DNA from 4 places in the Erwinia rhapontici genome. Region 2 is predicted to be linked to each of the others. Evidence: riboswitches for the same ligand, from Rfam matches in the RefSeq annotation. Region 2 holds a riboswitch; each other region holds the start of a gene.
What was found. A riboswitch is a leader RNA that binds a small molecule or an ion and turns the genes downstream of it on or off. The one in region 2 is predicted to bind thiamine pyrophosphate.
Positions count from the first base shown of each region.

Region 1 (5,294 bases), on a different replicon from region 2:
AATCGTTACCCTGTGTCCCCTCCAGCAGGAAGGTCTCCAGACGGAAGTAGTCCGATTTCCCGCTGCGTGCACGATAAGTAAACGCCGGAACCGAATAACGCTGCGGCCAAATCTGGTAGAGGAAGCTCTGCTCATCAGCCATATCTACCAGCAGTTCCAGATGGTTCAGACGCTCGTCATCTACGGCGGGCAGCTCATTCACCTGCACCTTCGCCCCACGGCGCTCCAGCTCACGTCCCACTTCTTCCATGGCAGGGCGGCAGACCTCATCCAGCATTTTACGCGTATGAGTCGTGCCCGGATAGTTCATCACACGCGAGATACGCTGTTTCCAGTTCAGACGATCGTCGCGCGATACCGGCACCGGTGGCGTGTTCACTGTCGCACTGGCACGACGGTGATCTTCCACGCGCAATGATTTATACAGACCGGCCATGACAAAGAAGATCACAAAGCTGAACGGCAGGCCCATGATCACCGTGGTTTTCTGTAATGCCGTGACACCGTTCACCATCAGCATCCCCAGTGTCAGCACACCAATGGCAACCGACCAGAAGATACGCAGCCAGTTGGGCGCATCATTATTGATGTCGGCCAGACGCGAGGTAAAGTTACCCAGCACCAGGGAGCCGGAGTCAGCGGAGGTAACATAGAACAGCAGTCCGGTAATGGTGGCCACCGAGGCACTGAAGGTAAAACCAGGATACTGCGCCAGCAGACTGTAGAAACCCCGCTCCGGATGCGCCATGGTCTCTTCAGCAAAAGCCATATTGCCGTGAATGATCTCATACAGCGCGCTGTTACCGAAGATCGACAACCACAGCAGGGTGAAGATAAACGGAATGGTCAGCGTTCCCACCACAAACTGACGAATGGTACGTCCACGGGAGATACGTGCGAGGAACAGACCGACAAACGGCGACCAGGCAACCCACCAGGCCCAGAAGAACAGCGTCCAGTTGTTCATCCACTCGGTTGGACGGTCAAAGGCGAAACTGTTCAGCGTCATGCCCATAAAGCGGTTGATATAATCCCCGACGTTGAGCACCAGCGCGTTCAGCAGGAAGCTGGTATCGCCAACGAACAACACGAACAGGATCAGCCCAAAGGCCAGTAACACGTTGAGTTCCGACAGGAAGCGAATGCCTTTATTCACCCCGGAGGTCACAGAGATGGTGGCCATGATCACCGACAGGACAATCAGCCCGGCCTGCGCTGTCAGCCCTTCCGGTACGTCAAACAACACCTTGAGCCCGTAGTTAAGCTGTACCACGCCAATACCGAGCGTGGTGGCAATACCAAAGATGGTCCCCAGCACGGCAGCGATATCCACGGTATGACCAATGGGCCCGTTAATGCGCTTACCAAAAATAGGGTAGAGCGCCGAACGGATAGTGAGCGGCAGGCCATAACGGTAGCTGAAGTAGCCGAGGGCGATGCCCATCAGGGCATACATGGACCAGCCAGTCAGACCGTAGTGGAACAACGTCCAGACCATCGCCTGACGCGCCGCTTCCATCGTCTGGCCCTGGCCTTCCGGTGGCATCATATACTGGGTGACCGGTTCCGCCACCGAGAAGAACATCAGGTCGATACCGATACCCGCAGCGAACAGCATGGCCGCCCAGCTCATCAGGCTGAATTCAGGTTTCGACTGTTCGGGACCGAGCTTGATGGAGCCAAAGCGTGAGCAGGCCATGAAAATGACGAATACGATGTACAGCGTGGCTGCCAGCAGGTAGTACCAGCCGAAGGTATTGGATACCCAGTCGAGGGTGCGATTAATCCAGCGGTCGGAAAAATCAGTGAACAGGATAGTGGTAAAGGAGAACAGCAGGATAAGCGCTGCTGAGGTATAGAAAACCACGGGATTAATACGATCTTTTTGAGGTTTTCCTGGTATTTCAGTCGTCGGCATAATGTCTCCGCAAAAAATGCTCAAGAAAATAACCTGAAGTCCGCTCTGCGAAGCGCGCATTAGCGCATACTGGGTAACATCCGCCGTATATCCGCTAATTACACTGGGAGAACCATCAGGGTGATTATCAGGTGTAATATATTGATTAATCGTTAGTGTTTTTGATCTACGTCGCCCCCTGAAAGTAAATTTTGTGTAAACAACAACAGGAATGATAGGTTTTATTGATTGAGCATTCAATTAAAAAAAACTTCATCGTCTCATTCTGTCCCATTTTTTCCGTACGAAAACCTCATGTCACTTGACGATTGTCACCCGGTAAAATACAACTAGTCCCTGTCAGGGGAGTCTCGCCAGAGAGACTGAGAGGCTAATGAGCGATTTTTCGCGGCTTAGCGACCCTTAGAACCTGACCCAGTTGATACTGGCGTAGGAAGACGCGTACCCGATGGCGTATCAGCCAGGGTACCTGCCACGTGGGCTGGCTTCTGATCGTCCCCGTCTTTTCCTTACTCTGTATCACGGGTCTCCGCATCGATTGAGAGGCTAACGTGAAACCATTTATTCCCCCCTTTATTTGTACCGGAAACCGCACATCATGAGCCGCTGGTCGGTGATCGGTGATGGCGTCGCCGGGCTTTGTGTTGCCACGTTACTTGCTGAACGGGGTGAATCCGTTGAAGTGATCACCGCAGAGCAGCACTGTGCCGCATCGCACTGGGCGGGCGGTATGCTCGCCCCCTGGTGCGAAGGTGAAAGTGCCCCCGAAGAGGTGATCGCACTGGGTCAGCGTTCCGCGCCCTGGTGGTCGGCCCGCATTCAGGGAGTGGAACATCAAGGCACTCTGGTGGTGGCACCCGCACGTGATACCCCCGAACTCAGCCGTTTTGCCCGCCTGACGCGGGCGCATCAGTGGGTAGAGCCGGCATCGCTGGAACCCGCGCTGGAAGGGCGTTTTGCCCGTGGGCTGTTCTTTGCCGGGGAAGCACACCTTGATCCACGCAGTGCGCTGCACCAGCTACGGGCGACCCTGCAACGCAGGGGTATTCCTTTTCATACGGGCAATCCCGGCGGGACAGTCATTGACTGCCGGGGGATTCATGCAGCCCCTGATCTGCCTGAGCTACGCGCCGTACGCGGGGAGATGCTGATCCTGCACAGTGAAGAGGTGCAGTTCTCACGCCCCATCCGCCTGCTGCATCCCCGTTTTCCCTGCTATCTGGTGCCGCGTGCCGGAGGGCGCTTTATGCTGGGTGCAACGATGGTGGAAAGCGACGATAACAGCCCGATCAGCGCACGCGCCATGATGGAACTGCTCAGCGCCGCCTGGGCTATCCACCCTGCGCTGGCTGAAGCGCGGATACTGGAAAGCGGCACCGGGTTGCGCCCCGCTTATCACAATAATATCCCCGCCATTCGCTACCAGAACGGCGTCTGGTCCCTGAACGGCATGTATCGCCACGGCTTTCTTCTCGCGCCAGTCATGGCGGAAAAACTGATGCTGCAACTGCAGCAGGAAAACCTGATATGAAAATCCAGCTTAACGGCCTCCCGATCGACACCACCGCCCGCACGCTGGCGGAACTTTTGCGTGAACAGCAGATGGATGCGGGCTGCGTGGCCAGCGCCCTTAACGGCGAGTTCGTCCCACGCTCGCGCTATGAAACACAGCCACTGACCGCAGGCTGTGAGCTTGAAGTGTTATCACCGATGCAGGGAGGGTAAAACATGTTTTACGATTTTATTCCGCAGTCACGTTTTTTGCTCGGCACTGCCGGGTATCCCTCTCCGGCGATCCTGCAACAGGCGATTGAGGCCTCCGGCAGCGAAATCATTACCGTCAGTCTGCGCCGTGAAGGGCGGCAGGGTGCGGCATTTCGCGACCTGCTAACCGGGCTGAACAAGCGGGTGCTGCCCAATACCGCAGGATGTCATAGTGTAAAAGAGGCGGTGACCACGGCGCATATGGCGCGCGAAGTCTTTAATACCCGCTGGATAAAACTGGAGGTGATTGGTCACGCTGATACGCTGCAACCCGACCCCTTTGCCCTGGTGGAAGCCGCCCGCATCCTGTGCGCTGAGGGATTCCAGGTGTTTCCCTATACCACGGAAGATCTGATCCTCGGCGAAAAGCTGATTGAAGCGGGCTGTGAGCTGCTGATGCCGTGGGGCGCGCCGATTGGCTCCGGCCAGGGGTTACGCAACATTGAGGGGCTGCGTTCAATGCGTGCCTGGTTTAAAGGCATTCCACTGATTATCGATGCCGGGATCGGCGCACCCAGCCAGGCTGCACAGGCAATGGAAATGGGCTTTGACGGTATCCTGCTGAATACGGCCGTGGCCAAAGCACAGGATCCGGTACGCATGGCCGGGGCGTTTTCTGCCGCTATCCACGCCGGTCACGATGCCTGTCATGCCGGCCTGGTAGAGCGCCGTGATATGGCCAGCGCCTCCACGCCGATTTTTGGTATGGCGCAATTTCTCTCACGGGAGCCATAACGGATGGACCGATATCAACGACAAACCATGCTGCCTGAGATCGGCGAGGCAGGGCAACAGGCCCTGCTGCAAGCCCGCGTGCTGGTGATCGGTGCTGGCGGGCTGGGTGCCACACTGCTGCCACTGCTGGCCGGGGCCGGGGTGGGCTACATCAGGGTGTATGACGGGGACCGGGTAGAGGAGCACAACCTGCACCGCCAGACGCTGTACAGTATGCAGGACTGCGGGAAGCGTAAAGTCGACTGCGCGCAGCGTGCACTCAATGCACGTAACCCGGACTGCGTAGTCGATGCACGGCCGCAGGCACTGAGTGCCAGCATGATGGCCGACGCGCTGGACGGTATCGATCTGGCGATCGATGCCGCCGATAATTTTGCCGTCACCTATCTGCTTTCCGATACCTGTCAACCGCGTCATATTCCGCTGGTCAGCGCCTCGGTACTCGGTCGTCAGGGCTATGTTGGGGGCTTCTGTGGCACTGCCCCGAGTTATCGTGCCCTGTTCCCGCAACTGCCGGGCAACGCGGCGAACTGTAACACGGCAGGTGTCATGGGCCCGGCGGTGGCCACGCTGGGTGCCATGCAGGCGCAGATGACCCTCAGTATTCTGCTCGGGCTGACGCCTTCACCGCTGGGCTGTCTGATCAATTGCGACTTCACCACCTGGCATTTCCGCCCGTTCCGTTTTGACGGTGCCGGTGAGCCTGACCAACCTGTCGTGCCGTTTATCGATCGCCACCTGCTGAACAGTGAAGACTGTATTGTTGAACTGCGCAGCCGCGAGGAAGCCCCCGACAGCGTGGCGAGTCACGTTCACCGGGTGCTGCCTGAGGAACTCAATCACTGGCAGCCCCCTGCGGATTGCCGCATCGTTCTGG
Region 1 covers NZ_CP085628.1:101,764-107,057, forward strand. The annotation lists gene LJN55_RS23865 (choline transporter) at 1-1,918, opposite strand, end outside; TPP riboswitch at 2,250-2,371, shown strand; gene LJN55_RS23870 (FAD-dependent oxidoreductase) at 2,517-3,449, shown strand; gene thiS (sulfur carrier protein ThiS) at 3,446-3,643, shown strand; gene LJN55_RS23880 (thiazole synthase) at 3,647-4,417, shown strand; gene LJN55_RS23885 (HesA/MoeB/ThiF family protein) at 4,421-5,294, shown strand, end outside.
Region 1: it holds a riboswitch for thiamine pyrophosphate, as region 2 does, so the genes downstream of both, LJN55_RS23870 (FAD-dependent oxidoreductase) here and LJN55_RS08730 (TenA family protein) in region 2, are expected to answer to the same signal.

Region 2 (5,767 bases):
TGTTCGGTATCCAGCTTTTTGATGGCCGTGACCAGCTTCGCTTTGAAATCAGCAGGCAGCTTGTTGCTCACCAGCACCGGACCGTTCGGGATCAGCGGTGACTGCCAGATGATACGAATTTTCTTCATCAGGTCCGGGTTACCGGCACGGATCATTCGGGTGAATGCACCGCTGGTGTAACCGGTGTTGTAATCGCCGATCATCGAGGCCCAGGTCACTGCGCCTTCGAACTGACCGTTCAGCACGCCCAGTACATCCTGCTCGTGGCCGCCGGAGAAGGTCACGCTGGAGAAGTGGCCTTTGTATTTGTCATCCACCGAACCGCCAAACTCTTTCTTGAAGCTTTCGTTCGGGATCAGGAAGCCGGAAGTGGAATCCGGGTCGGCCATACCAAATGATTTGCCTTTCAGGTCGGCCAGTGTTTTGTACGGACTGTCCGCTTTCACCACGACAACAGAGTGATAGCCGCGTGATTTATCGGCGTCATCCACCACAATGCCAACCACATCGACAGCTTTCGGGTCATTGATGTAGACCGAGGCATACGATGACGGTGACATGCTCAGCACCATATCCACTTTGCCGCCGATCAGGCCCTGGATCACACCAGAATAGTCAGACGAATTACGCAGTTTGGTATCAACGTTCAGCTCTTTATCGAAGAAATCTTTCACGCACTGGTTATCACCAATCTGCTGCGTGGCATTCTGGCCGCCGAGGATACCTAAATTCAGTTCTTTCGGTGCGTCAGCGGCAGAGACGTTAGCTGCCATCACACTACCGATTACTGCTGCGAGAATCATTTTTTTCATTGCTGAGTTCCGTGTCCCATAAAAGTGTTATTACCCGTCATGCCTGCGGTGTGACCGTCAGCCGTGATGGGCATCGTTAAGTTCAGAGTTTTCGTCGCCATACAACACATGCAAAAGATCATCGGTCAGTTCTGACGGATGGCCGTCAAACACAATGCGGCCCTTAGCAACGCCAATGGCACGCGTACAATATTCTTTCACCAGCTCCACCGAGTGCAGGTTCACCATCACGCTGATGCCGTTTTCACTCACCTGACGCAGCACATCCATAATGCGCCGGGTGTTTTTTGGGTCGAGCGAGGCAACCGGCTCATCGGCCAGCAAAATCTTCGGGTTCTGCATCAGCGCACGGCAGATCGCCACACGCTGCATCTGTCCACCGGAGAGATTTTCTGCCCGCTGCAAGGCCTGAGGCAGCATGTTCAGCCACTCCAGCAGGCCGATAGCGCGGGCACGATCGGCATCGGGGAAGATTTTAAAGAAGGATTTCAGCGTCGAGGTCTGGCTCAGACGGCCCAGCAGGACATTGGTCAGCACATCCAGCCGCGGCACCAGGCAGAAATCCTGGAAGATCATGCCGCACTCGCTGCGCCACTGGCGCATCTGCCGGGTATTCAGCTCAACAATGTTCTGTTGTTTGCCATGATCATTGAAGTGAAGGATGGCGCCTTCGCTGGCCGGGAGGGTGCCATTCAGCACATGCAGCAGCGTTGATTTTCCTGCGCCGCTGCGGCCAATGACCGCCACCAGTTCACCAGCGTGCAGGTCAAAGTTAATGTCCTGCAAGACACGCGTCTGTGTGCCGTATGATTTTCCGAGTCCATTCACTGACAGCACTTTTGCACGATGCTCCGCGTGGGGGATCGCCTGCTGCTGGGGGGCAATTTTTAACAATGCCTGTGCCATGTGTTGTCCATTATCAGGTTGCGCGTTATCCGCTGTGCGCCCTATTAACCACCTGTGCGATGAACGTTTAATGACAAAGGGGTGATGGAAGCATGACAGACCGAAAAGGGCACTGAGCAAATTCACAAAGATTGAATGTTTATCCCCTCCCGCCGATAACCCTGTGGACAGCTAACTCTAATAATAAGGTCCACCATGTTTTCCACTATTGCATCAGGTATCACGTCACGCCTTGCGTGGCAGAAACGCACTCACTCTTCTGCCACGCTTGACTCATTAAAAGACTCTATCGCCATGATCGAATTCATGACCGATGGCACCATCATCACGGCTAATAGCCTGTTTCTTGAGAAAATGGGCTACCAACTGAATGAGGTAGTCGGTCAGCATCACAGTCTGTTCTGCACGCCGGACCTGTTGGCGTCGCGCCAGTATCAGGACTTCTGGATGCGGCTGAATCGTGGGGAAAGTTTCAGCGACAAATTTCTGCGCGTGGCGCAAAACGGCCGTCCGGTGTGGCTCGAAGCCAACTATGTACCGGTGCGGGATCGTAACGGGCGCGTGTTCAAAATCATTAAGCTCGCCAACGACATCACGTCGCACATTATGGATGCCCAGGAGCAGCGGGCAATGACCACGGCTATTGAGCGCTCAATGGCAGTGATTGCCTTTAACCTTAAGGGTGAAGTGCTGAAAGCTAACGATAATTTTCTTAAAACCATGGGATATCGCGCCAGTGAAATTATCGGTGCGCATCACAGCCAGTTCTGTTCCGCAACATTGCGCAGCAGCCCGGAATACACACTGTTCTGGCAGAAGCTCAACCGTGGTGAGTTTATTTCCGGCCAGTTTCAGCGCGTCAACAAGCAAGGGTCTACCCTCTGGCTGCGCGCGACCTATAACCCGGTGTTCGACGACAGTGGTGAGCTGTATAAAGTGGTGAAGTTTGCCACCGATGTCACCGCCCAGGTTGAGAAAAACCAGCTAGAGCGTGATGCAGCCCAACAGGCTTATCAAACGGCGCTGCAAACCAGCGAAAGCACAAAACGCGGTGCCAGCGTGATTGCCAACAGCGTGCAGACCATGAATGAACTGGCAGGTGAACTGCACGGGATCTCTGGCGATATCACCGGGCTCGGGGATTCCTCAGACAGTATCGGCCAGATCGTGACCAGTATTCGTCGTATTGCCGATCAGACCAACCTGCTGGCCCTCAATGCGGCGGTGGAAGCCGCCCGCGCAGGCACGCAGGGTCGCAGCTTCGCGGTGGTGGCCAACGAAGTGCGCACGCTGGCGCAAAACATCAACCGCGCCACCACCGAAATCGAACAGATGGTGCAGCAAAATCACCTGCTGGCGAGCAAAGCGCAGAAAGGCATTACCTCAAACCTGCAACGTGCCGATCGCGGCGTGGAGCTGGCGCAGGAAGCCGGCGGCGTCATCGCTGATATACGCGACAGTTCCGACGATGTGCTACGCGCCATCAGCCACGTCACCGCCGCGTTAAAGAGCGATTAAGCGTCGTCTCATCAACCTGCACAACGGCATTATCACTCCGGCAAAAAGGCCGACCCGAAAAGGTCGGCCACTGCGAATAATCAGATCTGTTTATTGATAAGCCGCATCAAAGAAAGCCTTTTCCAGCGTCACGGCGCGCAGGAAGAAATCCTCACACTGCGCCTGCTGTGCCGGGCCAACACGGTCGAGCTCCTGACGTAAAAAGGCGACAAATTCGCAGAAATCGGGGTTATCGTGCAACGTAATCCACTCGGCGTGAACAAAACTGACAGGCAATGGCTGCGGGGCCTGTGACGCCCAGTCGAGGTACAGCCACTCGGCGACATTGAGCACGGTCAGGATCACCGCATAGGAGCGCGTGGCAGCGGCCTCCAGCATGATCGCCTTGAATCCCGCAGTGGGAGAAGTGTCCGGTTCGGCGTCGCGCTGCGCAGCGCTGACGTCCAGTGCCTCAAATGCGCGCAGAAAATAGGTGTTCTCTTCACCGGAGACAACCCCGGCGCAGCGACCAAAGCGCAAACGGGCTGCCGGGGTGTCGGCACTGGCAATGGCCGATCCGACTAAGGTGAGGAAGCTGTCGAGAAAACGGTGATCCTGGGTGAGGTAAGTGCTCATCACCTGGCGATCCACGCTGCCATCATAGAGCTCGCGAACAAAACGATGCGTGACGGCCTGTGTCCAGGTGGGCTGGCTCAGTGTACGGAGTGTGTCGGTAAAACGAGTGGTCATCAGGTAGTCCTTATAAGCAGACTACCGGCAAAAGAGAGGTAAGTTGCCCCATCCCTTCGCCGGCATTATCCGGATCAGGTGTTAAGGGTCATCGCGCTGAATCTTTTACGATTTCTCAGCCAGTTGCCTGGCTCCCCCTGGAGGAGGAATTAAGTCAGGAATTTTCCGGAACGTCAATGTTGCTGACGCGGGACATCGGGCGAGGCATGCCTCGCCCCTACAGAATGTGCTGGTCAGTGGGTGTTGCATTACGGAACATCGGGCGAGGCATGCCTCACCCCTACAGAATGTGCTGGTCAGTGGGTGTTGCATTACGGGACGCGCGAGGCATGCCTCGCCCCTGCAGAATGTGCTGGTCAGTGGGTGTTGCATTACGGGACGCACGAGGCATGCCTCGCCCCTGCAGAATGTGCTGGTCAGTGGGTGTTGCATTACGGGACGCGGGCGAGGCATGCCTCGCCCCTACAGAAGCGCAGGTCAGTGGGGGTTGCGTAGGGGCGGGTCATGACCCGCCCGCCGTCAACGGGGCTGTGCTAACAACGCCGAAAAACCCTGTAACGTCTCACTCAATGGCCCATCATTACTTAACGTCATACACCCTGCCGCCACCGGCTCTGCCGCACGCTGCAACCGCTGTTCAATGGCGGCTTCATCCTCGCGACCGCGCTGGCGCAGTCGCCCGGCGAGGATCTCCGCCGACACCTGCAAACACACCGGCAACAGCCGCTCACCGTAACGCTGACGGGCAGCCGCCAGATGCAGCCGTGAACCGTTCACCACCACATCCAGCCCACTTGCCAGCCACTGATCGATCTCAATACCCAGCCCGTAGTAAAAATGATGCGCCTGCCAGTCGAGGGCAAACAGACCGTATTCACGCCGCCTGCGAAACTCATGCTCGCTGAGGGCGATATGGTTTTCGCCCCCGGCGCTGGCACTGCGGGTGATATAGCGATGCGCCACAATCACCCGCTCCGGGGCACATTCGCGCAGTGCCAGCAGCAGGCTGTCTTTGCCTGAGCCGGAAGGACCCATCAGCCAGATCAGCCGCCCCATCAGAACACCTTCCTGCCCTGCGCCCAGACGGAGGCAACATAGACCTGATCGCGGTGCGCACGCACCAGCACCAGATCGGCCCGTTTGCCTTCATCAATCACACCGCGATCGTCAAGGCCGATGGAGCGGGCCGGGTTACGCGTTACTAACGCAATGGCCGCAGGCAGCGTCATGCTGTGACGTTCATCGGCGGCAAGGCGGAATGCCGCATCCAGCAGGCTGGCGGGATAGTAATCCGACGAGAGAATATCCAGCAGCCCCAGCTGTGCCAGCTCGCTGGCCGCCACGTTGCCGGAGTGCGAGCCGCCACGCACAATATTCGGCGCCCCCATCAGTATCTGTAAGCCCATTTCACGCGAGGCGCGTGCGGCCTCTTCGGTGGTCGGGAACTCAGCGATAACGCTGCCTACCCCTTTTGATTCAACCACGTGTTCATAGGTGGCGTCATCGTGGCTGGCCAGCGGAATGTGATACTGACGACACCAGGCAGAAATCGCCTCGCGGTTCGGTGTGGACCAGCGGGCCGCCAGGCGCAGCTGATCGGCTTCGTACTCATCAAGCTGCCGATCGCTGAGCTGATATTTGCCGCCAAAATAGGTGCGCCATGCCGCCAGCGACACATACTGGCGCTGCCCCGGTGAGTGATCCATCAGTGACACCAGCGACAGTGCCGGGTTACACATCAGTTGTTCAAACAGCGGCAGCGTTGAGTCATGGGGCAGTTCACAGCGCAGGTGCAGGCGATG
Region 2 covers NZ_CP085627.1:1,822,868-1,828,634, reverse strand. The annotation lists gene phnD (phosphonate ABC transporter substrate-binding protein) at 1-812, opposite strand, end outside; gene phnC (phosphonate ABC transporter ATP-binding protein) at 870-1,718, opposite strand; gene LJN55_RS08735 (methyl-accepting chemotaxis protein) at 1,914-3,236, shown strand; gene LJN55_RS08730 (TenA family protein) at 3,327-3,965, opposite strand; TPP riboswitch at 4,000-4,113, opposite strand; gene phnN (ribose 1,5-bisphosphokinase) at 4,485-5,021, opposite strand; gene phnM (alpha-D-ribose 1-methylphosphonate 5-triphosphate diphosphatase) at 5,021-5,767, opposite strand, start outside.

Region 3 (5,767 bases), 2.4 Mb from region 2:
GCAGGTGGTGATACAGATAAGTCAGATTAGTCAGGTTTAACATGGCGCCCCGGCAGTTTTTCAATCAGGGTAAACAGCAGGAAACAGAGCAACAGCAGCAACAGGGCGGTGACCGCACCGTCGCTGCTGCGATACGAGCCTATCTGCTGATAAAGGTAAAAGGGCAGTGTGCGGAAGTTTTCATTACCGAACAGCGCCACTACGCCAAAATCACCAATCGACAACACGCAGGCAAAGGCCAGCGCCTGTGCCAGTGGGCGTTTCAGCGCGCGCAGTTCAATCAGCCGCAGGCGGTTCCAGCCACGAATATCCAGCGACAGACACAGCAGGCTATAGCGCCCGGCAATATCGCGCAGCGGGTTTTCCAGCACTTTCATCGCGTAGGGAACGGCCATCAGTGCGTTGGTAGCGATCACCATCCCTTCCGCTGACTCGGGCAGCCCGATGGTCTGGTTGAGCAACAGGAAAAAGCCGGTTGCCAGCACAATCCCAGGCATCGCGAGGATCAGCATACCGCTCATTTCCAGCGTTTGTCCCCATAACGGGCGCTGACGCAGGCGCAGCTCACGACTGCTCCACAGCAGCATCATCGTCAGAACCACGCTGAGTATTCCCGCTCCCAGTGCAATGCGCACAGAGGTTAACATTGCCTGCCACAGCGCAGACTGATGCAGTACCGTGCTGAACCCCTGATTCAACCCGTCGATCACCACGGCCAGCAGCGGTGGCAGGATCAGCAGTAATACGGCGGCGATCAGCAACAAATCCAGTATGCGAGCACGGCAGCTGTCCTGCGGATTGCGCCAGCCGCCCAGGCTGTCGCTGCCCGCTGGGATCGCTTTACTCAGACGCTGGCTTAGCATAACCAGCCCCAGGCAGCACAGCATCTGTAACAGCGCCAGCAGGGCTGCGCGCCCGGGATCGTAGTCGAAACTCAATGCCTGGAAGATCGCCAGCTCAATGGTGGTCGCCTGCGGACCGCCGCCCAGCGACAGTACGGTGGCAAAGCTGGCAAAGCACAGCATAAAGATCAGCGCTGCGGCGGGCAGGATCTGGCGCCGTAGCCATGGCCATTCGACAATACGAAAATGTGCCCAGCCACTCAGGCCTAGCTGTGCAGCGATCTGCCGCTGTTCGCCGGGGATCTGCTGCAGTGCCTGCAGCAGCAGGCGGGTGGCCAGTGGCAGGTTGAAAAAGACGTGGGCCAGCAGGATACCTTGCAGGCCGTAAGGCGAGAAGGTGTAGTCAACGCCAAGCAGGGCGCACAGCTGCGCCAGCCAGCCGCTGCGACCATATACGCTGAGAATACCAAATACCGCCACCAGTACCGGTAACACCAGCGTCATGGCACACAGCCGCAGCAGCGTGCTGCGGCCAGGGAAGCGGCGGCGGTAAAGGGCCCGGGCCAGAGGAATGGCGGGCAACACCGAGAGCAGCGCGGACAGCAGTGCCTGCCAGAAGGAGAAGCGCAGCACGTGCCACAGATAGCTATCCTGCCAGAGGCCGCGCCAGTCGGTGGTGGGCGCATTCTGCCAAAGGGCAAAAAACGCTAACGAGGCCACGCTGACCAGCAGCATCGCAGCCAGCACGCCGGGCACTAACCAGCCGGGAATTAGCGGCTGACGGCGCGTTGCCATGCACTAATCCAGTTGCTGCGCTGTGTTGCCACGTCCTGTGGGCTGTATTGCAGTGAGGTCGTGGGGACGGTCAGGGTATTGAAGCCCGCCGGTAGCGTCGTGCTGATTGCCGGGTACATCCAGTTGCCGGTGGCGATGGTGTCCTGGAACGCTGGAGTCATCACAAACTGCATAAACTGCTGCGCCAGCTTCGGTTGCTTGCTGGACTTCAACTGACCGGCGACTTCCACCTGTAAATAGTGCCCTTCGCTGAAGTTGGCGGCGGCGTACTGATCTTTCTTCTCTTCAATCAGATGATAAGCGGGAGAGGTGGTGTAGCTGAGCACCATATCGCTTTCGCCCTTGAGGAACAGGCCATACGCCTCGCTCCAGCCTTTAGTGACGGTCACCGTTTTCTTTGCCAGCTTCTGCCAGGCTTCCGGGCTTTTATCGCCAAACACCTGCTGCATCCACAACAGCAGGCCAAGGCCCGGGGTGCTGGTGCGCGGATCTTCGTAGATCACCTTCAGGGGACGATCGCTCTCGACCAATTCTTTCAGGCTTTTCGGCGGGTTCTGTAGCTTGGTTTTGTCATAGACAAAAGCAAACCAGCCGTAGTCATAAGGGACAAACGTCGTGTTCTTCCAGCCGCCGGGGACGGTACTGTGGGACGTATCGGTGTTTGAGGCGGCGAACAGCCCGGTTTTTTCTGCGGCATCCAGCAGGTTGTTATCCAGGCCCAGCACCACATCTGCTTTACTGTTTTTGCCTTCCATGCGCAGCCGGTTTAACAGCGAGACGCCATCTTCAAGGGCCACGAATGTCAGTTCACAGTGACACTGTGCTTCAAAGGCTTTCTTGATGGCAGGCCCCGGTCCCCATTCGGCAGAGAAGGAGTCGTAGGTGTAAACCGTCAGGGTTTCTTTGGCCGCGAGGGCAGGCAGGGAAAACAGCACCAGCAGAGCTAAATATTTTTTCAACACTTTGCGTTCCTTAAAGGTATGCGCAAAGGATCTGAGTCAGTGACACTCTCAAATCCCTACGCCGGTATGATCCGGGTCAGGTTCGACGGGTTTTATCTCAGCGAAAACGTGCTGCGCAGGCATTGATTCGGCGTCGTGCAGTGATCCGGCGTCAGCTGATGTTTTCGCACCCCGTTGAGAACGGCTCATTCTAGTGGTTTCGTCTTTGTTACGAAAGCGTCATGATTCGGGGGGAGCGAACCAGGCAGATTTAAAGTCGAACCAGCCCAGCGTGTTCATGCGTACACCGCGCATACTGCGCTGTCCATGCAGCAGGAGCCAGTGGTGGAACAGCGGATGGAGGAAGTTGCTGTCGATCAACTGCTTGCTCCAGTCGGCCAGCGAGAGTTTCTGCTCGCGCCAGAGTCGGGCATCGCTTTCCCAGTCAGTCGGCACACAGTGGTGCATCAGCGGGATCTCATACAGCAGGGCAAACAGAGAGAACTCCAGCGGCAGGGTAAAGTTGGCGCTGCCCAGCCAGATATCGCTTTTAGCCTCGCCGCGATACCAGCTTTCATAATCAATTTCCTGAGTGATCAGCTCAACGCCGTGTGCGGCAAGGATCGGTCCGAGCGCGTTGGCAATGCCCTGGTGTTCAATATGATCGCTGTACCAGGTGATGGTCAGCGACGTCAGCCCGGCGGGTTTCTCAGCAATGGCCATATCGCGGCGATGATGCCAGCGTGGCAGCAGGCCGTAGGCCGGGAACCAGTAGCGCTGGTAGGCAATGCCGCTGTGGTTCAGCAGGGCGATAGGGTTGAAAATGGTGCTGATCCAGCGGCGCAGCTGTTCGTTACGTCCATGCTCAGAACGCTGATCAAACATCAGGAAATAGCAGCCCTCTTCCAGTCGGCTCTCTTCGGATTTTTCATCGGTGCTTTCGCTTTGCAGTTTGACACCGGAGTAAACCAGTTCGTCGCTTATCTCCGGCAGCACCCAGATATTGACCTCATCAATCAATGCGCGATAACCAAAGTAATCATCAAAGGCGGCAATGCGCAGCTGGCTGTGCTGGTTGCGTTCCACCTCGTAGGCGCCGGTGCCCACCGGCTGACGGGCAAAATTACGCATATGCGGCCACTCTTTCGGCAGGATCATGGCGCTGACGCTGCCCAGCAGCCAGGGCAGCCAGTTATCCTGCTGGCTGAGATGGATATCCAGCGTCCAGGGGGTGTGGCATTCAATACGTTCGAGGTGGCTGAACAGCGGTTGCTCTTTTAAGCGTACGAGCGTGGCAATGACGTCCTCAACCTCCAGTTCACGGCCATGATGGAAGTGGATGGCCGGGCGCAGAAAGAAGCGCCAGTGCAGCGGGGCGATCTGTTGCCAGTGATGGGCAATATCCGGTTCGATTTCCCCGTTTTCCTCATTTATCCGTGCCAGCCCGTTGAAGATTTGCCGCGCAAGATGCGTTTCCGAGCGGCGCAGCGGCGTCCCGGGCAGCAGATTCAGTAACGGACGGTAGTAGAGCACGCGCAGAATATGTTTACCCTGGCGGAAACTGCGGCCTAAATGGGAGAGCAGCATCTGACGTACGCGGTTTTTATCCCCCACCAGTTGCACCAGTTGGTCGATGCGGTCCTGTTCCAGTAAGTCCTCTGCCCGTTGTTGCTGTAACGCCAGCCCGGTATAACGGAAAGTGAGGCGTGAACGCTTGCCGCGTCCTGCCTCAGCCTGCCACTCCAGCCAGCCCTGATCCTGCATGGCATTCAGCAGGTTACGCATATGACGCCGGGAACAGCTAAGCTGTACCGCCAGATCGCTGAGCGTGGTTTCCTGTGGCTGGCCGTCGCAACATTGCCAGAGCCGGATAAATTGCTGCTGTAAACGGGGTGAGGACATAAAAGAGGAACCCTGTGTTAAAAGCTGTCTGTTTTTCCTGCCTTATATTACGGCGATAATGGCAACAGATGAAAGAGCGGGAGGCATTCTTCGGAATGGCGTTCAATCATTCACAGTGGCGTAAGCCCTGATTCTGAGTATGGTGCTTTTCACCAGCCAGCGGTAAGCCGCTGGCTTTTTTCGTCGGTTTTCTTCTAAGCTCTGAGTCTGTTCACTCTTATTTCAGCCAGTCGAGGCATCCGTCATGACATCGCTCCAACGCCGTCGTATTCATCCGGTCTATCTGGCTTTTATGGCGGTTTCTTTCATGGTTGGGATTGCCGGTGCGTTGCAGGCCCCCACTCTTAGCCTGTTTCTGAGCCGTGAAGTGGCGGCGCGCCCCTTCTGGGTTGGGCTGTTTTATACGGTGAATGCGGTGGCGGGGATCGTGGTCAGTCTGCTGCTGGCAAAACGCTCGGACAGTCGTGGTGACCGACGTATGCTGATCCTGTTTTGCTGCGTGATGGCGATAGGTAACGCGTTGTTATTCGCCTTCAATCGTCATTATCTGACGTTAATTACCGCCGGGGTCTTCTTGTCTGCGGTCGCCAGCGTGGCGATGCCGCAAATTTTTGCGTTGGCACGCGAATATGCTGACAGCTCTGCCCGTGAAGCGGTGATGTTCAGTTCCGTGATGCGCGCCCAGTTATCACTGGCGTGGGTGATTGGGCCACCGCTCTCTTTTGCCATTGCGCTGAACTACGGTTTTACCACCATGTTTCTCGTCGCTGCACTGCTGTTCGTGGTCTGTGTGGCGTTAATCTGGTTTACCCTGCCGTCGGTGCCGCGCGCGCAGGCCGCGACAGCAGACGTGCCCATCACCAATATCAGCGGCTGGAAGAGCCGCGATGTGCGTATGCTGTTTATCGGATCGGTCCTGATGTGGACCTGTAACACGATGTATATTATTGATATGCCGTTGTATATCAGTAGCGTGCTGGGCATGCCGGATACGCTGGCCGGTCTGTTGATGGGGACGGCGGCGGGGCTGGAGATCCCGGTGATGCTGCTGGCAGGGCACTACGTGAAACGCTTTGGTAAGCGCAATATGATGTTGCTGGCGGTGGCCTGCGGGGCGTTGTTTTATCTTGGTCTGGTGCTGTTCCAGAGTCGCAGCGCACTGATGATATTGCAGCTGTTTAATGCGGTGTATATCGGCATTATTGCCGGGATTGGCATGATCTGGTTTCAGGACTTGATGCCGTCGCGGCCTGGTGCGGCCACCACGCTGTTTACCAACAGTATCTC
Region 3 covers NZ_CP085627.1:4,219,408-4,225,174, reverse strand. The annotation lists gene thiQ (thiamine ABC transporter ATP-binding protein ThiQ) at 1-43, opposite strand, end outside; gene thiP (thiamine/thiamine pyrophosphate ABC transporter permease ThiP) at 27-1,637, opposite strand; gene thiB (thiamine ABC transporter substrate binding subunit) at 1,613-2,599, opposite strand; TPP riboswitch at 2,635-2,783, opposite strand; gene sgrR (HTH-type transcriptional regulator SgrR) at 2,819-4,480, opposite strand; gene LJN55_RS19470 (MFS transporter) at 4,725-5,767, shown strand, end outside.
Region 3: it holds a riboswitch for thiamine pyrophosphate, as region 2 does, so the genes downstream of both, thiB (thiamine ABC transporter substrate binding subunit) here and LJN55_RS08730 (TenA family protein) in region 2, are expected to answer to the same signal.

Region 4 (5,767 bases), 1.5 Mb from region 2:
TGCCTGTGAACTGGCGTGGGAGACGGTGGAAAATATTAAAGCCACCATGGACCGCGTGCGTTTTCTGACGTTAAGTAAAGTGTCACCGCCAGAGAGCCTGATTGAGCAGCACCACCAGATTTACCTGGCCTTGTGTGCGAAAGATGCCGATGCCGCTGAACAGGCGCTGCGCCGCCATTTGCAGGAGATGATTTTCTCTATTACCCCGATTGCCGAGCAGAACAGCGAGTGGTTTGAGCCATTCTGAAACCGGCGGGACAAGGCACGGTTGATACAGGGTCAGGCATGCCTGACCCCTACGATAAATCAGGCGATGGTGACGTTTTTCGCGAGGTAGACATCCTGCACTGAATTAATCAGCGCCACGCCGTCCTTCATCGATTTCTTAAAGGCCTTGCGCCCTAAAATCAGCCCCATGCCGCCTGCACGTTTATTGATCACCGCCGTACGTACGGATTCAGCAATATCCGTATCCCCTGCTGCCGCACCGCCGGAGTTGATCATCCCGGCGCGCCCCATATAGCAGTTCGCCAGTTGATAACGTACCAGGTCGATAGGGTTATCTGTAGTCAGTGTGCTGTAGACGCGCTCATCGGTATGGCCGAATTTCACTGCTTTATAACCGCCGTTATTCTCCGCCATTTTCTGTTTCACAATATCCGCGCCAATGGTGGCCGCCAGATGGTTTGCCTGGCCTGTCAAATCAGCGCTGGCATGGTAATCCACCCCGTCTTTTTTGAAATCATTATTGCGCAGATACGCCCACAGTACGGTGACCATCCCCAGTTCATGGGCGCGTTCAAAGGCTGCAGAGATCTCTTCAATCTGACGCCGTGACTGCTCTGAACCGAAATAGATGGTGGCCCCGACGGCGACAGCACCGAGGTTAAACGCCTGCTCAACGCTGGCATACAGCGTCTGGTCATACTGGGTGGGATAGCTCAGCGTCTCGTTATGGTTGAGCTTAACCATAAACGGGATGCGGTGTGCGTAACGCCGTGAGACAGAAGCCAGTACGCCATACGTGGAAGCCACACAGTTACAGCCCGCTTCAATCGCCAGCTCCACAATATTTTTCGGATCGAAGTAGAGCGGGTTCGCAGCAAAAGAGGCGCCCGCCGAATGCTCGACGCCCTGGTCTACGGGGAGGATAGAGAGGTAACCTGTCCCGGCTAAACGTCCGGTGTTGTACAGTGTTTGCATATTGCGTAAAACTGCCGGGGGACGATTGTTATCGACCATCACCCGATCCACATAATCCGCCCCTGGAAGATAGAGGTTGTCCGCTGGAATAGTCATGCAGCGATGTTGCAAAAGAGAATCCGCTTCTTTGCCCAATAACTGTACGATGTCCGTCATGATAACTCCTGTTAAAATGTGTGAGGGCCATTTTGATGGCCCGCGGGTCAGTTTTCCTGACCCCAACAGGGTGGACCCAAAACTGTTATTAAGGCAAATTGCTGACTCCATTTTTCAGAACGATCCGCACAAAAAAACGCGGACCATCGTGGTCACCACCACTGATGAAAATGATGCACCGGGCCATGCCCGTGGCCGACCTCCAGCGAGTCTGCCTGCTCAAGCGCCCCCTGCAACCAGTATTTAGCCGCCTGAACCGTGGCAGCCCAATCATCGTGTCGCGGACGCAGTGCCGCCAGCGCCGCCGACAGCGAACAGCCCGTACCGTGCGTATTGCGCGTCATAATGCGAGGCGCGGTAAACCGCTGTTCAAGTTGGTGGGTAAACAGCCAGTCCGGGCTTTCCGATTCGCTAAGATGGCCGCCCTTCATCAGTACCGCCTGACAGCCCAGCGCCAGCAGCGCCCTGCCCTGTTCACGCATCTCGGCCTCATCGCGTGCCGGATCGCAGGCCAGCAGCGCGGCGGCTTCTGGCAGATTGGGCGTAATCAGGGAGACCTGCGGTAACAGACGCTCGCGTAAGGTGGCAACCGCCTCAGCAGAGAGCAGCGGATCGCCGCTTTTTGCCAGCATCACCGTATCCAGTACCACCCAGGGCACCGGGGTCTCTTTCAGCCGTTCGGCAACCACCTCAACGATGGCGCTTTCTGCCAGCATACCGATTTTTATCGTGTCGATACGCACATCCGACAGGACCGAATCCAGCTGCGCGCCCACGAATGCCGGGTCAATGCGATAGACCGACTGCACGCCCGTGGTGTTCTGCGCCACCAGCGCGGTGATCACGCTGGTGCCATAGGCGCCCAGTGCAGAGAAAGCTTTCAGATCGGCCTGGATCCCGGCGCCACCGCTCGGGTCAGTTCCGGCAATGGTCATGGCGTTAATCCGTTTCATACCAGTGCCTCCGGGTTCAGTTGATACAGTGCATCGAGGAACGCGGGGATAAAGCTGCCCGGCCCCTGCGCCGCTGCCGCTGCTCGCTCTCCCGCCAGCGCCACCACGTGGCAGGCGCTGGCGACATGCACCAGACGATCGCCGGGCAGCGCGGTAAATCCGGCGACCACGGCGGACAACGCACAGCCGGTGCCGACCACGCGCGTCATCAGTGGGGAACCGCCGCTGACGCTGAGGGTGCGCACACCGTCGGTGACAAAATCCACTTCTCCGGTAACCGCCACCACCGCCCCCGTTTCCGTCGCCAGCACAACGGCTGCCTGTAATGCCGCCGTTGACGCATGCTGAGTATCTACGCCCCGTCCGCTGACCGCCTGTTTTGCCAGTGCCATAATTTCCGAAGCATTGCCGCGGATCGCAGCGGGCTTGAGTAACAGGAGTTGGTGACAGAAAGTGGTACGGAAATCCAGCGCCCCTACCGCCACCGGATCTAATGTCCAGTGTCGTCCGGCAGCGCTGGCCGCATGGATCGCTGCCCGCATCGCTTCACTGCGGGAATGGGTCAGCGTACCAACGTTTACCAGCAGGGCATCAGCAATGGCGCTGAACTGCGCGGCTTCGTCCTGATCGATCACCATCGCCGGGGAAGCCCTCAGCGCCAGCAGCACGTTGGCGGTAAAGGTTTGCACCACATCATTGGTCATACAGTGAATCAGGGGAGATTGCTGTTGAAACAGCGTCAGGGAATGGGCCACATCGGCGTGGCTCAGGCGTTCAGGTTGGATCATATATGCTCCCAACCGGCGATCAAGAAGGCGATGCCGGTCGGGCATCTGACTTCCCTACGCTGGCATTATCCAGATCAGGTGGTACGGGTATTTCTCAGCCTTCACGAAGAAGGGCACCCCGAGTCATTTAAATAGTAAAATCAATGTGTTGTAATTACCATTGCGATAATCACCCTTCAGAATCATGCCAGTTAGATGGCAGAGAAACAAGCTTTTACGTCTCCCGCCGCCCGGGCTGGAGGTTATTCAGGCTTGTCACTCACCGCCACAGCCTCGCTGTCCGCTTTTGGCAATGTTGACAAAATCTCCGCAAGGTCTGCCTGAGCATTCTCTCCGGCGATCATTTTTTTACTAAAGCTACATTTCCTGTCAACACCAGCAGAGTGGATATGCAGTTTGAAGACATTTTTATTTTCTTTGATTAACGTGACATCGGTTAGCGGGATCAGACAGGTTTCAGCATACAGCGCCGGGGTCAGGATCAATTTATCGCCTGACACCCCAATCATCACGCGTTGCTTTAAACGCATCGCATTTGAGATAAAAATGATCCCGGTACAGACTAATAATCCGCCAACGCTCACACCATCGGCCAGAATAAACAATCCGATAGCAAGGGAAATCCCGCCCTGCACATAGAACATCGATGTTTTAAAAATCAAAGCCCGTGAAGGTGTGTTTTTTTCATTGGGTGAAAATACTTCCAGGCCCTTGTTGCAATGCTTTTCATAGCTAAACATATAACCGGCGAGGAAAACCATACTTAATGGCAGGATAATAAGCGAGCCAATGATAGCCAGCGCCAGTCCCCACTTTGGGCTTTTGAATAAAAGGGGCAAACTGATGATCTGCAATAAAATAGAAACTAAAAATGGGATGGAGAAGTACTGTAAAAAAGCAATCGCATTGCGTGCAAAAATAGTTAACTCACCATCCTCTATCTGGGTAGTGAGATAGACTGCCGCGCCGAGATAGCAGATATTCAGCGCGAGACCTGCCCAGACCAGTTTACTGATGCCTTTCATTCTTAACTCCATTTTATAATTTATTTCGGCCAGCACATTCTGAACGTCAACCTGACCGATTTTGATTTAAATCCCAGATTGCTTTATTAAAAGCAAATACACATTTTATGTAGAAATGATAATACACCTTCACTTTTTCAGGCCGCATTCTAGCTAACGATAAGAATAGTCTCAACAAAAAATCGGTTCGATAGAATCATAACTCCCCGTCAACCGCTATTCAGCGACACGGTATAAAAACCCGATTACGGGACGGTTTTCCGTCCCCATCCTCCCTTTATCCCTGCTCTGCCACCAGCAGTGCCAGGGTGTCGGGTTCCAGCGCTTTAAAGATATGCTCACGATCGGCGGGATAGCAGATGTAATCGCCTGGCGCTAGCTCTTCCGGGGCATCCTTAAGCCCGACCAGCGCCCGCCCCTGGGTGACGATAATGTGCTCAACCGATCCAACAGGATGCGGCTGTGACAGACGGTCAGCACCCGGCTGGGTCATTAACAGATAGATATCGCGCCGCGCACCCGGTGGGCAGCTGGCCAGCAAAATGGCCTGATAGTTCGCTTCTCCGGCCACCACTTTCGCCCCTTCGCCACGCCGGATGATCTGGGTTTTGTTGCCTTCAGGTTCCAGCAGTTTGGCAAAGGGAATATTCAGTGCCACACACAGCGCCCACAGCGTCTCCAGGCTGGGGTTACCGTTGCCCGCCTCCAGCTGCGACAGCGTCGACTTTGCAATTCCCGCCCTTCGGGCCACTTCGGCGAGTGAAAGCCCGGCCTGTGTGCGTTCCCGAATCAAACTTTCCGCAATTACCGCTATGGGCTGTGTCATCTTTCGCCTTATCGTTCGCCAAAATGAACGAAACGTTCGTGTTGATCTTAGAAGCACCTGCGTTCATTATAATGACAACTTCGTTCGTTATGGAAAACAAATAATGTTCAGTCGGCATTTTTCATCACTCAGCCCGGACACGCGTAAAGCGATTTATCTGATCTGCCTGGCGGTCGGCGTTGTGGGCATCTCCTACGGTTCGCTGGCGACCGCTTATGGATTCCCGCTATGGGTTCCGCTGTTCTCCAGCCTGTTTGTGCTGGCCGGTGCCTCAGAGTTTATGTTTATTGCCATCGTCGCTGGCGGGGGCAATCCGCTGGCCGCTGCGCTGGCCGGGCTGCTGGTCAATGCGCGGCACTTCCCCTTTGGCATTGCCGTACGTGACCTGGTAGGTTCGCGTCTCTCTGCCGTGCTCGGTTGCCATATTATGAATGACGAAAGCGTGGTGTTTGGCCTGTCGCAGCCCACGCACGCGCAGCGTAAAGCCGCCTTCTGGCTGTGTGGCCTCGGCGTCGCCGTGGTCTGGCCGCTGGGTGCGGTGTTGGGCAGTGTGATTGGCACACTGCTGCCTGATACCCAGGTGATTGGGCTGGATGCGGTGTTTCCGGCCATTTTACTGGCGCTGGTGATCCCCGCCCTGAAATCCCGCACCACGCTGATCCGCGCCGCCTGCGGGGCGGTAATCTCACTGCTGGCCGTGCCCTTTACGCCTATCGGGCTGCCGGTATTGCTCTCAATGGCCGGACTGCTGGCGAGGAGGAAATAATGGCGGACAACGCACTGATTATCTGCGGGATCGTGATTCTGGCCGTGGGA
Region 4 covers NZ_CP085627.1:3,297,614-3,303,380, forward strand. The annotation lists gene LJN55_RS15370 (GntR family transcriptional regulator) at 1-247, shown strand, start outside; gene fbaB (class I fructose-bisphosphate aldolase) at 307-1,359, opposite strand; gene thiD (bifunctional hydroxymethylpyrimidine kinase/phosphomethylpyrimidine kinase) at 1,512-2,312, opposite strand; gene thiM (hydroxyethylthiazole kinase) at 2,309-3,100, opposite strand; TPP riboswitch at 3,135-3,231, opposite strand; gene LJN55_RS15390 (hypothetical protein) at 3,343-4,125, opposite strand; gene LJN55_RS15395 (helix-turn-helix domain-containing protein) at 4,403-4,951, opposite strand; gene LJN55_RS15400 (AzlC family ABC transporter permease) at 5,055-5,717, shown strand; gene LJN55_RS15405 (AzlD domain-containing protein) at 5,717-5,767, shown strand, end outside.
Region 4: it holds a riboswitch for thiamine pyrophosphate, as region 2 does, so the genes downstream of both, thiM (hydroxyethylthiazole kinase) here and LJN55_RS08730 (TenA family protein) in region 2, are expected to answer to the same signal.